2 regions of the Actinocorallia aurea genome follow, and region 1 is predicted to be linked to the other one. Evidence: predicted binding sites of a transcription regulator. Region 1 holds the regulator's gene; the other holds the start of a gene.
The links. The regulator HspR, encoded in region 1, represses chaperone genes until heat shock. The targets are predictions, from matches to a motif close to ANTTGAGTCNNNNNGACTCAANT.
Positions count from the first base shown of each region.

Region 2: a site for HspR is predicted at 4,588-4,610, ahead of lon (endopeptidase La). Genes of this name have one in related genera too.

Region 1 is NZ_BAAGPQ010000006.1:297,767-304,954, reverse strand. Features, by position in the region: gene ACYVOM_RS09755 (alkaline phosphatase D family protein) at 1-536, opposite strand, end outside; gene ACYVOM_RS09750 (hypothetical protein) at 829-1,254, opposite strand; gene clpB (ATP-dependent chaperone ClpB) at 1,757-4,351, opposite strand; gene ACYVOM_RS09740 (heat shock protein transcriptional repressor HspR) at 4,378-4,803, opposite strand; gene dnaJ (molecular chaperone DnaJ) at 4,806-5,975, opposite strand; gene grpE (nucleotide exchange factor GrpE) at 6,047-6,604, opposite strand; gene dnaK (molecular chaperone DnaK) at 6,601-7,188, opposite strand, start outside.
Region 2 is NZ_BAAGPQ010000038.1:154,270-161,457, reverse strand. Features, by position in the region: gene ACYVOM_RS39145 (phosphatase PAP2 family protein) at 161-2,020, opposite strand; gene lon (endopeptidase La) at 2,202-4,568, opposite strand; gene ACYVOM_RS39135 (M23 family metallopeptidase) at 4,814-5,725, opposite strand; gene ACYVOM_RS39130 (ArsR/SmtB family transcription factor) at 5,722-6,291, opposite strand; gene ACYVOM_RS39125 (hypothetical protein) at 6,609-7,034, shown strand; gene ACYVOM_RS39120 (hypothetical protein) at 7,102-7,188, shown strand, end outside.

The DNA of each region.
Region 1 (7,188 bases):
AGGCGGTACAGCTCGGTGTACTCCTCGAAGTCGGCGATCTCGTCGCCGGGCGGCAGCGAGATGTCGCGGCGGCCCCGGATGAACGCCTGCATCCGCTCGCCCGTGCCGTCTGCGTACACCTGGTCGCCGATCATCAGGAGCACGTCGGGGAAGGCCGCGCCGTTCTTCAGCGTGTGCGCGAAGGCGCTCAGCGCGTCGATCCCGTGGGTCTCGGCCGCCGCGGGCGCCACCCGGCACGAGCCGAACGCGACGGCCGCGGGGCGCTTCGGATCGACGGTCCGGATGACGCTCGGCGGGAACTCGCTGCCCGCTTCGGGCCATACCCGCCGCCCGTCGAGGCGCACCTCGTACGGGGTGGCGGTGCCGGGCTCCAGCCCGTCCACGTCGACCAGCGCGTAGTGGTGCCCGTGCACCGCGAAGGTCGGCTCGGTCCGGCCGAGCACGGTCACCTCGCAGGCTTCGGAGGTCTCCACCCAGACCGTCGCCCCGGTCTCGCCGACCCACCGCAGCAGGGGCCCCAGCACCAATCCCGTCATACCCCCCATTGCACCGGAACTCTCGCCGCCCGTCCACACACCCCGCCCGAACAACCAACATGCCCGCACCCCGAACCCGGGTGCGGGCACGCCGAGCGGCACCTTGACCGGACAGAGGCGTGCTCTGTCCGATCACGGGTTCGCGGAGGGGGCGGCGCCGCCCGTGCCTCCAAGCAGGGCACGGGCAGCCGAGGGTTCACCTGCACAGGGTGGCCGTCCGGTCAGCGGCTCTCCACCGGGGTCCGGCGGGCGGGCGCTGAGAGACTTCCCGGGCGGTGCGAACGGCGTGCCTTCAGCGGCCGGCGCGGTTGTTCATGCGTCGGGTCGGCAGCGTGCGGGCGTTGCCGCGGGAGCGCTGGGCGAGCGAGGCGGCACGGCGGTCGGCGCGCTTGAGCGCGGTCTTCTTGCCGGACCTGCGGGCGGTGTCGGGCTTGGCGGACACAGGGGCCTCCTCGGACGGGACGAGCGCGTTCGGCGCGAGGGCGGAAAAGGCGAGCCGACCGAGCGGCGCGGTGGGGAAGGCGTCCGCGATCACCGGGGACGCAGCGGCGGTCGGCTGTTCGGCGGAGGGCATGCGGAGCTCCTGGCGGTCGTCGGCGGCGGGCATGAGCGGCTGCTCCGGGGCGGCGGCGGGGCGGGCGGCGGAGGGCATGCGGGACTCCTGGCGGTCGGCGGAGCGGGACGTCACGGCGGCGGAAGCAGGAAGGGCGGCAGGCATGGGCGACTCCTCGAAAAGGCGCGGCGGCGCGGGCGTCGGCGGAGGCGGAAAAGAGCGCGACAAAAAGAGAAGGCGGCAATGCCGCGTCCCATGGGCGCGCTGAATCGACCTGTCGGCGTCGACGCACAAAGGAATTCCGGAAAAGGGTCCGGTGAAAGGGAACGCCTGCGAAACGGCGCGCCGACGGGAGGCCGGCGGAAGCCGAGCGCAGCGATCTCAGGGAAAGACGCACGTGTGGGATGCCATGGTGGCGGGCGCTAAGGGCAGCCTGAGGGCTCTCACCGTGCCGCGGGAGCCGCTGGGCGGCTCAACCGGAAGGGATCAGATCTCCATGCCGGGAACATTACCCACGGGCCGCGCGAGGTGTCAACCCCTTTTTCTTGGAATTGTGGAATGGGCGGGTCGTGTGCATTTCCCGCACGGAATCGGGTGCCTTCCGGCGCGGCGGGCGGACATGGGAAAGCCCGCCTCCCCGGGGTGGAGAGGCGGGCTTCGAAAGGAGTCAGCGCTTGCTGAGCGGGACCGTGGAGCGGACGACGAGCTTGTCCGTGGCGGGGTCTACCTCGACGGTGACCTCGGAGCCGTCGCGGATGCTGCCCGACAGGAGGCCGCGGGCGAGCTGGTCGCCGATCGCGGTCTGGACGAGGCGGCGCAGCGGACGCGCTCCGTAAGCCGGGTCGAAGCCTGTGCGGGCGAGCCAGGCGCGGGCGTCGGGCGACACCTTGAGCGAGAGTTGCCGGTCGGCGAGCCTGTCGGCCAGGCGGTGGACCTGGAGGTCGACGATCTGGGCGAGCTCGTCCTGCGAGAGCGCGTCGAAGACGATCACGTCGTCGAGCCGGTTGAGGAACTCCGGCTTGAACGCCATCCGGACGGTCTTCATGACCGCCTCCCGCTGTGCCTCCTTCGTCAGCGCCGGGTCGACGAGGTACTGCGACCCGAGGTTGGAGGTCAGGATGAGGATGGTGTTGCGGAAGTCGACGGTGCGGCCCTGGCCGTCGGTGAGGCGGCCGTCGTCGAGCACCTGGAGCAGCAGGTCGAAGACCTCGGGGTGGGCCTTCTCGACCTCGTCCAGCAGCACCACGCTGTAAGGCCTGCGCCGTACGGCCTCGGTGAGCTGCCCGCCCTCCTCGTACCCGACGTAACCGGGAGGGGCTCCGACGAGCCGGGCGACACTGTGCTTCTCGGAGTACTCCGACATGTCGATCCGGGTCAGCGCCCGCTCGTCGTCGAACAGGAAGTCCGCGAGGGCCTTGGCCAGCTCGGTCTTGCCGACGCCGGTCGGGCCGAGGAACAGGAACGAGCCCGTCGGACGGTCCGGGTCGGCCACGCCGGCGCGGGAGCGTCGGACCGCGTCGGACACCGCCATGACCGCGTCGCGCTGCCCGATGAGGCGGTCGCCTATGACGTCCTCCATGCGGAGCAGCTTGGCCGTCTCGCCTTCCAGGAGGCGCCCTGCGGGGATGCCCGTCCACGCCGACACCACGTCCGCGACGTCGTCGGGGCCTACCTCCTCCTTCACCATCGCGCCGCGCGTCTCGGCCTCCTCCGACGCCTGGGAGATCTCCCTCTCCAGGGTCGGGATCTCGCCGTACAGGAGCCGCGACGACGTCTCGAAGTCGCCTTCGCGCTGTGCCCGCTCGGCGAGGCTGTGCAGGTCGTCGAGCCTCTTCTTCAGCTCGCCGACCCGGTTCAGGCCCGCCTTCTCCTGCTCCCAACGGCCGACGAGGCCGTGCAGGTGCTCCTGCTTGTCGGCGAGGTCGGCGCGCAGCTTCTCCAGCCGCTGCCGGGAGGCCTCGTCGGACTCCTTGGCGAGCGCCATCTCCTCCATCTTCATCCGGTCGACCGTGCGCTGGAGCTGGTCGATCTCGACCGGACGGGAGTCGATCTCCATCCGCAGCCGGGAAGCGGCCTCGTCGACGAGGTCGATGGCCTTGTCCGGCAGGAACCGGGAGGTGATGTAGCGGTCCGAGAGGGTCGCCGCGGCGACGAGCGCCGAGTCGGAGATCTGGACCTGGTGGTGCGCCTCGTAGCGGCCTTTGAGCCCGCGCAGGATCGCGATGGTGTCCTCGACGGACGGCTCGCCCACGAACACCTGCTGGAAGCGGCGCTCCAGCGCCGGGTCCTTCTCGATCCGCTCGCGGTACTCGTCCAGCGTGGTCGCGCCGATCATGCGCAGCTCGCCCCGTGCCAGCATCGGCTTCAGCATGTTGCCGGCGTCCATCGCGCCTTCGGCCGCGCCCGCTCCGACGACGGTGTGCAGCTCGTCGATGAACGTGATGATCTGGCCCTCGGACTCCTTGATCTCGTTCAGGACGGCCTTCAGCCGCTCCTCGAACTCGCCGCGGAACTTCGCGCCCGCGACCATCGCGCCGAGGTCGAGCGAGATGAGCCGCTTGTCGCGCAGCGACTCCGGCACGTCGCCGGTGACGATGCGCTGCGCGAGCCCCTCGACGACGGCCGTCTTGCCGACGCCGGGCTCGCCGATGAGCACGGGGTTGTTCTTGGTGCGCCGTGAGAGCACCTGGACGGTCCTGCGGATCTCGGAGTCGCGGCCGATGACCGGGTCGAGTTTGCCGTCCCGCGCCTTCTGGGTGAGGTCGACGCCGTACTTCTCCAAAGACTGGAAGGTGTCTTCGGGGTTCTCGCTGGTGATGCGCCCGTGCCCGCGGACCTTCTCGAACGCGTCGAGGAGCGCGTCGGGAGAGGCGCCGTACTCGCGCAGCAGTTCGGCGACCTGGCCGCCGTCGGTCGCGAGGCCGACCAGGAGGTGCTCGGTGGAGACGTACTCGTCCTGGAGTTGGCGGGCGCGCGAAGCCGCGGTGTTCAGCGAGGCGAGGAGCTGCCGCGACGTCTGGGGCGCCGCCACCGTCGAGCCCTGCGCCTTCGGCAGGCCCGCGATGATCTCCTCGGTGCGTCGGCGAATCGCCGAAGGATCCGCCCCGACGGCCTCCAGCAACGGCACCGACGTGCCTTCGCTCTGCGAGAGCAGCGCGGCCAGCAGATGGGCCGGTTCGACCTGCGGACTGCCCTCCGAGGCCGCCCGGCGGACCGCGACCGAGACCGCGTCCTGGCTCTTGTTGGTCAGCTTGTAGTCCATGGATCAACCCCCGCGTTGATAGGCCTTCAGTCCTGCTGTTTCCGCCAGAGGACGACCCCGGTCTGCCGGATGGGGACCAGGTCGCCTCCGCGCCCTTCCCCGCGCATCTGCGCGAGTCTGGCGGCGACGGCGCGGGTGGATTCGAGTTCGTTGCCCAGCTCCTCGACGAGCCTGCGCAGCCGGGCGAACTCGTCTCTCAGCTCGTCGTTCTGGCGCTGGAGTTCGAGGATCTTGCTGATGCCCGCGAGATTGACCCCTTCCTCCTGGGAGAGCCGCTGGATCTCGCGCAGCGCGGCGATGTCGCGTGCGGAGTACCGGCGGCCACGGCCGGACGCCCGGCCTGGGGAGACCAGCCCCATACGGTCGTAGGTGCGCAGTGTCTGCGGGTGCAGGCCCGACAGCTGCGCCGCGATCGAAATGACGTAGACCGGGGTGTCGTCGGGGAACTCCACTGCTACCCCTCCCTCGCCTGCTGCACCAGGCTCTGGCGCAGGTCGTCGCCGCGGTGGGTCTCCGAAAGCTCGGTGAGGGACTTGCGCTCCTCGTCCGACAGCTTCTGTGGCACGTTCACCTCGACGGTCGCCAGGAGATCGCCCTTGGTGCCGTCGCGGCGGGTCGCGCCCCGGCCGCGGACCCGGAAGGTCCGGCCGTTCGGAGTGCCCTCGGGGATGCGGAGCTTGACGGGCTGGCCGCCGTGCACCGGCACCAGGATCTCCGCGCCGAGGGCCGCCTCGGGGAACGTCACCGGGACGTTCACGGTGAGGTTGTCGCCGTCGCGCCCGAAGACGGGATGGCCGGAGACCTTCAGCCTGACGAGCAGGTCGCCCGCCGGGCCGCCGCTCTCGCCGGGCGCTCCCTTGCCCTTGAGCCGGATGGTCTGGCCGTCCTTCACGCCCGCGGGGATGCGCGCCTGGATCGTGCGGGTGCCGATGGCCCGGCCGCTGCCGTTGCAGGTCGGGCACGGGTCGTCGACGACCATGCCGCGGCCGTGGCAGTGGCTGCACGGCTCGGCGAAGCCGAACCCGCCCATGTTGCGGGTCTCCTGGCCGGTGCCGTCGCAGTAGGGGCAGACCCGTGGCAGGGTGCCCGCCTTGGCGCCGGTTCCCCGGCACGTCTGGCAGGGCGCCTCGGACGACAGCCGCAGCGGGACGGTGATGCCGTCGAGCGCCTCGCTGAACGTCAGGGTCACCTCGGACTCGACGTCCTGGCCACGGCGCGGCCGGCGTGCCGAGGTGGTGCGGGTCTGGCCGCCGCCGCGGCCGAACAGCCCGCCGAAGAGGTCGCCGAGGCGTTCGCCCGCCCCGGCCCCTCCCGGCGCGTTGCCGAAAAGGTCGTTGAGGTCGAAGCCCTGCGGACCGCCGCCCGGACCCCCGCCGCGGAACGCGCCGCCCCCGTACGCCCTGACCTCGTCGTACTCCTTGCGGCGCTTGTCGTCGGACAGGACGTCGTAGGCCTCGGAGATCTCCTTGAACCGCTCCTCGGCCTCGGCGTCGCCCTTGTTGGCGTCGGGGTGGTACTTGCGAGCGAGCTTCCGGTAGGACTTCTTGATCTCGTCCTGGGTGGCGGTCTTGGCGACACCCAGGGACTTGTAATAGTCCTTCTCAAGGTAGTCCTTGGTGCTCACCGGCTCCCCTTCGAAATGTGCTTCGGATCTGGTCCCGGGGGCGGGCCACCGCCCCCGGGACAGGTGTCAGTTCAGGCCTGCGGTCCGGCGACGACCACACGGGCCGGCCGGACGACGCGCTCGCCGATCCGGTATCCGGGCTGGTAGACCTCCAGCACCGACTCCTCCTCCACATCCGCGGACGGGACGTGGGTCAGGGCCTCGTGCACGTTCGGATCGAACGGATCGCCGACCGCCCCGTAGCGCTCCAGCCCCAGCTTGCCGAGGGTCGTCTCCAGGGATTCGCCCACGGACTTGAAGGCCCCCACGAGCTCGTCGTGCTCGCGGGCCTTGTCGACGCTGTCGAGGATCGGCAGCAGATCGGTGAGCACGCCCGCGATGGCCTGCTCCCGCACGGCCACCCTGTCGCGTTCCACCCGCTTGCGGTAGTTCACGTACTCGGCCTGGAGCCTCTGAAGGTCCTTGGTGCGCTCCTCGAGCTGCTCGCGCAACTCCGCGGAGGCCTCATCGACCGCCTCGTCGGCCGGAGCCGCGGACTCCTCCTCGGTGGAAGGGGTCCGCAGCTCGCCCGTCTCAGGATCGATGCGCCGCGAGTCGCGGATCACCGGTTCTTCCTGAGAACTGCTCACTTGGTGTCCTTGTCGTCGTCGATGATCTCGGCGTCCACGACCTCGTCGTCCTGCGCGTTGGAGTCGGCGCCGGGCGCGGAGGCCGCGGAGTCGTCGGCCTGCTGCTGGGCGTAGAGCGCCGCGCCGAGCTTCTGCGACGACTGGGCCAGCTTCTCGGCCGACGCCTTGATCGCGTCGGTGTCGGTGCCCTCGAGGTCCTTGCGCACCTCGGCGATGCCGTCGGTGACCTCCTTCTTGAGGTCCTCCGGCAGCTTGTCCTCGTTCTCCTTGACGAACTTCTCCGTCGAGTACGTGAGGGTCTCGGCCTGGTTGCGGATCTCGGCCTGCTCCTTGATCCGGCGGTCTTCCTCGGCGTACTGCTCGGCCTCGCGCATCATCCGGTCGATGTCGTCCTTCGGCAGCGCGGAGCCGCCGGAGATGACCATCGACTGCTCCTTGCCGGTGCCGAGGTCCTTGGCCGAGACGTTCACGATGCCGTTGGCGTCGATGTCGAAGGCCACCTCGATCTGCGGGACGCCGCGGGGCGCCGGGGGCAGGCCGGTGAGCTGGAAGGTGCCGAGCTTCTTGTTGTACGCCGCGATCTC
Region 2 (7,188 bases), on a different contig from region 1:
CCCCGCGGCGGGGCCCCCTCAAGAGGAATGAGACGTGAGTCTAGTCACCCGTCTCGACGGCAGACCCGACTCATGTCTCACCTTGCCGGGGCGAAAGCGCGAACGTCCGGTCGGCACGGTGCCGACCGGACGTTCGGTGCGCGAGAGCGCCGGGGAGACCTCAGGAAAGTCGCAGCGAGAGACCGCGCGAGGAGTAGACCGGGGTGACGCGGCGGCCGTCGGCCTCGACCGCCGCGAAACGGCCCTTGATCCGGCCCTCGATGACCTGGACGGAGCCGCCCTTGACCCCGTCGAGGGAGACGCGCAGCACCGACCCTGCGGCGGGAGCGACCGTGCCGGACACGTCGAGGGCGTCGTGGCCCTTCCCTGCCGTCAGCTCCAGTGCGCCGCGCACGGCGAGGTCGCCGCGCACCCGCGCGCCGGACGCGGTGACGCGCAGCGCGCCGCCGTCGACCCTGACGTCGCCGCGGCCGAGCGCGTCGCGCGAAGCCGCCACCAGGACGCCCGCCTTGACGGTCGTGCCGCCCCGGTAGGAGTTGTCGCCGGAGAGGGTGAGCGAGCCCGTCCCGGCCTTGGTGAGGCCGCCGCGGCCGTCGATGTCGTTGCGCCAGGCGTCGGCGGCGTGGAACCCTCCGGCCGCCGCGTCGAGGGTGACGGTGACGTCGCGGTCGAACGCGCCGTAGCCGTCGGCAGCGGCGAACAGGTCGAGGCGGCCCCACTCCTCGGGGCCGTCGATCAGCGCGTACTCGTCGCGCAGGGCCGTCGTGCGCAGGACCTCGCGGATCTGCGCCGCGTCCAGGTAGGGCAGGCGGGTCTCCAGCAGCGCCTCGGCGCCCTTGGGCACGACGACGTCGGTGCGCCGCCCCGTCTTGGGCAGGATGTAGGTGAGGCGGGGGGCGAGGGCCCGGCGGTTGGCCTCGCGGTCGGCGAACGGGTCGGTGTCGCGGCCCGCGGAGTGCGCGTAGGCGAAGAGGGTGTTCGCGTCGGTGCCCGTCGCGGCCTGGAGGTAGGACGCGGCCTGCGCGCGGGCGGCGGCCTTGAGCGCCGCGTTCGCCGGGTCGCCGAGGATCGCGGCGGCCAGCGCCGTCGCCAGGATCCGGCCGCCGACCACGTCCACCGGCGAGTGCATGCCCGCGGTGATGCGGCTGTGCCCGACCTCGGCGGCCCGCGCGAACAGCTCCTGGAACCGCTCGGGGACCGCGTAGGCCAGCGCCAGCGAGGCGAGGTAGGCGGCGTTGGTGTGACCGCTCACGAAGCCGCCGTCGTCGGCGGGGTTGGTGTTGCGCTGGCGCAGCAGCTGGGGCGCGACGACGACGTCCGAGGCGTAGACCGGGTAGCCGAACGCGTCGAGCGCGCCGGTGTCGACGACCTCGCTGTCCTCGTTCGTGCGCCACGGGCGCGGGTACTGGTAGGCGGCCTTCGAGGGGTTGCCCGAGGAGTAGGAGCCGCGGACCGTGTTGACGAGTTCGACGACCTTGCCGAGGGCCGAGGAGGTGGAGCCCGCGCCGAGCGCGGATCCGGCGGGCGCGCCCGCGGGGAGCGTCTCGCTGATCGACGTCGCCGGGGTGCCCTCGGGGGCATCGGTGATCCCGGTGACGGCCAGGGCTCCTGCCTTGTAGGCGGCGGCGAGCGGGCCGAGCCCCGCGATGGCCGAGTAACTCTGGTGCTGCCGGTCGAGGACGAACGCCTCCTTCGCCTGCGCGCTCGTGCGGTGGCGGGTGACCGCCGCGCTGTAGCGCATGTTGTCGCGCAGGACGCGGCGGGCGAGCACCGTGCCGGTGTTCCAGGCCGTGCCGGTCCGCCACAGCGCCTGCATGCCGGACAGGATCCGGACCGCGGCGTTGGTCTGCGCGGTCAGGTTCGCCGCGACGTTGGACCGGTAGTCGTCCACGAAGGGCAGGGCCGCGGCGGCGGAGGCCGGGAGCGCCCACGCGGGCACCGCGTGGACCGCGGCGACGCCCGCGGCGACGGCGGCGGTCCGCTTGAACAGGGCGCGGCGATTCATCGGCAGGGTGTTCATGGTCTTCTTTCCGGCCGCCGCACCTCGGCGGCCCCGCCGAAGTCTCCGCGCGGCGCGTCACACGGCAGGGAATCGAAGGTGAACACCCGGGACCCGGAATCTGAAGATCGTTCATATCCGTCGCCCGCGGACATGGCGAAGGGGCCGGCCCCCGTAGGGACCGGCCCCCGCCCGTCACCGCCTAGGCGGCGACGGTGCCTGCCGTCGCGGGCTCCAGCGCGATCGCCAGGACCTCGCGGACGTCGGCGACCGCGTGGACGGTGAGCTGACCGAGGACCTCGGCCGGGACGTCGTCCAGATCGGGCTCGTTGCGCTTCGGGATCAGGACCGTGGTGATCCCCGCCCGGTGCGCGGCCAGCAGCTTCTGCTTCACCCCGCCGATCGGCAGGACCCGGCCGGTGAGGGAGACCTCACCGGTCATCGCCACGTCCGGCCGGACCGGGCGGCCCGACAGGAGCGAGGCGAGCGCCGTCGTCATCGTCACGCCCGCCGACGGGCCGTCCTTCGGGACCGCTCCGGCCGGCACGTGGATGTGCACGCCCCTGTCCTTCAGATCCCCGACGGGCAGCTCCAGCTCCGCGCCGCGCGAGCGCAGGTACGACAGGGCGATCCTCGCCGACTCCTTCATGACGTCGCCGAGCTGGCCCGTCAGGGTCACGCCGGTGTCGCCCGTCTCGGCGTCCGCCAAAGACGCCTCGACGTACAGGACGTCGCCGCCCGCGCCCGTCACGGCCAGGCCCGTGGACACGCCAGGGACCGCCGTGCGCCGCTCGGACTCCTTGAGCGAGACCTCCGGGGTGAACCGGGGCCGGCCCAGGTAGTCGGTCAGGTCGTTGATCACGACCGGCAGCTCCACCTGGTTCAGCGCGGCCTTCGCGGTGACCTTGCGCAGCACCCGCGCGATCGACCGCTCCAAGGAGCGGACGCCCGCCTCACGGGTGTACTCGCCCGCGATCAGCCGCAGCGCCTCGTCGGGGAAGACGACGTCGCCGGACTCCAGGCCCGCCTTGTCGAGCTGGCGGGGCAGCAGGTGGTCGCGCGCGATCGTGACCTTCTCGTCCTCGGTGTAGCCGTCGAGCGTCACCAGCTCCATGCGGTCGAGCAGGGGGCCGGGGATCGTCTCCAGGGAGTTCGCGGTGGCCAGGAACAGCACGTCCGACAGGTCCAGCTCCACCTCCAGGTAGTGGTCGCGGAACGTGTGGTTCTGCGCCGGGTCGAGGACCTCCAGCAGGGCCGCCGTCGGGTCGCCCCGGTAGTCCGAGCCGACCTTGTCGATCTCGTCGAGCAGGACGACCGGGTTCATCGAACCGGCCTCCTTGATCGCCCGGACGATCCGGCCCGGCAGCGCGCCCACGTAGGTGCGCCGGTGGCCGCGGATCTCCGCCTCGTCCCGGACACCGCCGAGCGCGACCCGGACGAACTCGCGGCCCATCGCCCGCGCGACCGACTCGCCCAGGCTGGTCTTGCCGACTCCGGGAGGACCCGCGAGCGCGAGCACCGCGCCGGACCTGCGTCCGCCGACGACCCCGAGGCCCCGGTCGGCCCGCCGCTTGCGGACGGCCAGGTACTCGATGATCCGCTCCTTCACGTCGGCCAGGCCGGCGTGGTCGGCGTCCAGGACGGCGCGGGCCGCCTCGATGTCGTAGGAGTCCTCGGAACGCGTGTTCCACGGGATCTCCAGGACGGTGTCCAGCCAGGTGCGGATCCAGGAGCCTTCGGGGGAGGCGTCGCTGGACCTCTCCAGCTTGTCGACCTCCTTCAGCGCGGCGCGTTCCACCTTCTCCGGCAGGTTCGCGGCCTCGATGCGGGCGCGGTAGTCCTCCTCCTCGCCCTCCTCGGCATCGCCGTTCAGCTCGGCCAGCTCCTTGCGGACGGCCTGCAGCTGCTGCTTCAGCAGGAACTCGCGCTGCTGCTTGTCGATGCCGTCCTGGACGTCCTTGCGGATCGTCTCGGCGACGTCGAGTTCGGCGAGCTGGTCGCGGGCCCAGCCCGTCACCAGGTCGAGCCGCTCGACCACGTCGGCGGTCTCCAGCAGGGTGATCTTCTGCTCGACGCTCAGGTAGGGCGCGTAGCCCGCCTGGTCGGCGAGGATCGACGGGTCGTCGATCTGCTGCACGATGTCGGTGAGCTGCCAGGCCCCCCGGTGCTGGAGGATCGCCTGGAGCAGGCCCTTGTACTCCTTGGCCAGCTTGGCGGCCTCGGGCCCCGCGGCCGGGATGTCGACGGTGTCGCCCTCGACCCACAGCGCCGCGCCGGGCCCGGTCGTGCCGGTGCCGATGCGGACCCGGCTCACGGCCCGGACGACGGCCCCGGGCTCCCCGCCCGGCAGCCTTCCCTCGCGCTCGACGACGCCGAGCACGCCGACGTCCGCGTACCTGCCCTCGACGCGCGGCACCAGCAGGACGCGCGGCTTGCCGGCCGCCACGGCCCGCGCCGCCTCTATCGCGGCCCGCACCTCGCGGTCGTTCAGCTCCAGCGGCACGACCATGCCGGGCAGCACGACCGTGTCGTCGAGCGGCAGCACGGGCACCGTCAGTCTCTCGCTCATTTCACTCCCCAGTCATGGTTCTTGAGTCACTCACACTCAAGAAACCAGAGCCTTGGTTCATTCCCCACCCTTGTTCGCCGACAGCGATCAACCCGACGAACCCCCAAAGGAGCGAGGATTGCCTTGAAACCTCCACACCCCGCCCCGCATTCCCCTGCGCTCCCGGCCGCGGCCCGTCCCGCCCCGCACCGCCCCCACCTCTCCGGGAAACCCTCTACGGATTCGGGCGAACCAGAGCCGGACCGTCACCGACCCCCTTCGCCGCGCACGCCACAAGACGTGGGCAGCGGGGGTGGTGGGGCCTCGAAGATGCTGGAGTCGGTGGGGAGGCCCGGGATGGTGGGGATCTCGGGGTCCGGCAGGCCGTAGGCGGGGGCGACGAGGCCGTCGGCGGGGGTGATGGCGGGCCAGCGGAAGGGCAGGCCGGCGGCGCTCAGCGGGCTGGGGCGGTCCATGAGCTGGAAGTGCAGGTGCGGCTCGGTGGTGTTGCCACTGTTGCCCACCTCGCCGAGGGGCTGGCCGGTGCGGACCCGGTCGCCCGCGCGGACCTTCACCGAGCCGCGCCGCAGGTGCGCGTAGGCCGAGTGGACGCCGCCGCCGTGGTCGACGATCACGTGGTTGCCGAAGACGAAGCGCCAGCCGCCCACCTGGCGGAAGAAGCCCTCGACCGCCAGGTAGGCCAGGCCGGGCACGGTGTCGCGGGCGCGGTGGTCGCGTTGGGCTCCGCCCGCCTTCACCACGACGCCGTCGGCCACCGCGAGGACGGGCCGGCCGAAGGACGGGTACGCGGCGGCCGAACGGAGGCGGCCCCAGCCGGCGCGCGGCCGCGGGTGCTCCCCCTCTGCTCCGGTGACCGCCGCCGGCACGAGGACATCGATCGCATAGGTCTGCGCGTACCCGCGGGTGCCGTGCGCGGGAACGCGCGTGCCCGGACTGTTGAGCGCGAGCCACCGCCCGGCCACCGGGGCCGCGACCGGGATGGGCTCCAGGCTCCGGTCCCAGCGCGGGCGCACGAAGGCCAGGCCCAGCACGCCGAGGAAGGCGAAGTAGGTCAGGCCGGGGATGTCCGACAGCACCAGCGCCAGCACCCCGACGAAGAAGACCTTGATCCAGACGTCGCCCAGGCGGGCGATCGCGCGTCTGAGACGATCGTTCATCGCCGCCCCCCGAGGATCGTGGTGAGCAGCGGCACCACCCGCTCGGCCGGCACCTCGTGGCGGCCGCCTTCGCCTCCGCGCAGCCAGCCGGCCGCGACGAGCTGGCGCAGGTGGTGGTACACCTGGCCGGTCGTGCCCATCCCGTCGAGTTCGGCGAGCTCGCGGGCGGTGCCGCGGCCGCGCAGCACCTCGCGCACCAGCCGGAGCCGGACGGGATGGCCGAGCGCCGCGAACGCGTCGGCCAGCGGAGCCCACTCGTCGTCCAGCAGATCCGCGGTGCCCGCGCCGACCTGCCAGGCCGCGCCCCGCCCGTCGGGCAGCCCGACGTCTCCGACGATCATCACCGCGCCCGGCGCGGGCGCGCGTGCACGCAGGCCCTCCAGCGCCCAGAAGACATCCGATGTCGGGCCGGCCTCGTCCACGGGCGGACCGGTAGGCGACCGGGCGCCGCTCAGCAGCCCCGCGAGCGCCTCCTCGACCGCGCTCAGCCGCTCCTCGACCGAACGCTCCTCCACCGCGCGCCCCGCCTCGTCGGACTCCCCGGCCCGCTCCTCCCCCTGCTCCAAAGTTCACCCCTTGACGTGATTTCGCGATTACGTAATAACGATACACCCGCTCGTGCCGCCCCGTCGACCGCGTGGGGCCCGCCCGGCGGCGCGGGCGGGCCCCCGATCAGGACGAATGACGAATCCGGAGCAACGCACACAGCCCCTCTTCCTCGACGAGGAGCGCGAGGAAGAGGGGCTGCGCAGGTGCGAAAGGAGCCGCTAGGTGTATCGATCCGCAGGTTTGTTGACGCGGGTGATGGGTGCCATGCCTGACAGCACGACCCCGAGGGCACAAGGAGCACGAAGGGGAACATCTTCGGACGAGAGGGGGTGCCATGCACGTCAGAGACGGAACCGCCGTGCCGCCGGGGGCGGCGCAACCGCCGGAGTCACTGGATCTCGGCGACGCAGTACTGCGCAGGAGCCGCGAAAGGGATGCCCAGGTGCTGCTGGGGGCCACGAACGCCTCGTTCGCCGAGCTCTACCCGTGGATGCCGTGGGCGGCCCGCCCGCTCACCCTGGACGACGAGATCGAGATGCTCGCGGCCGCCCATGACGACTGGCGCAACGGCGACGCCTACCTCTACGGCGCCTACGCCCCCGACGGCACCGCCCTCGGTGGATTCGGGATGCACCGCAGGGTCGGCCCCGGCGCCATCGAGATCGGCTACCGCCGCACCGAAACCCGCCCCACCACCCCCGCAGCCCCCGCCGAAACCGGCCGCACCCAAATCTGGACCACCGCCCACGCCTTCCGTTGAGCGCGCCTCACACTGACCACTGGGCGTTAGGCTGGCGTCACCGAGTCCGGACGAGGAAGAGGCCGGTGTGTCTACCCGTATGGCCACGGACCCAGCCAGCCTCCAGATCACCGAGGAGCAGTACGAGCGCCTGCCAGAGGAGGTCGCCCGGAGC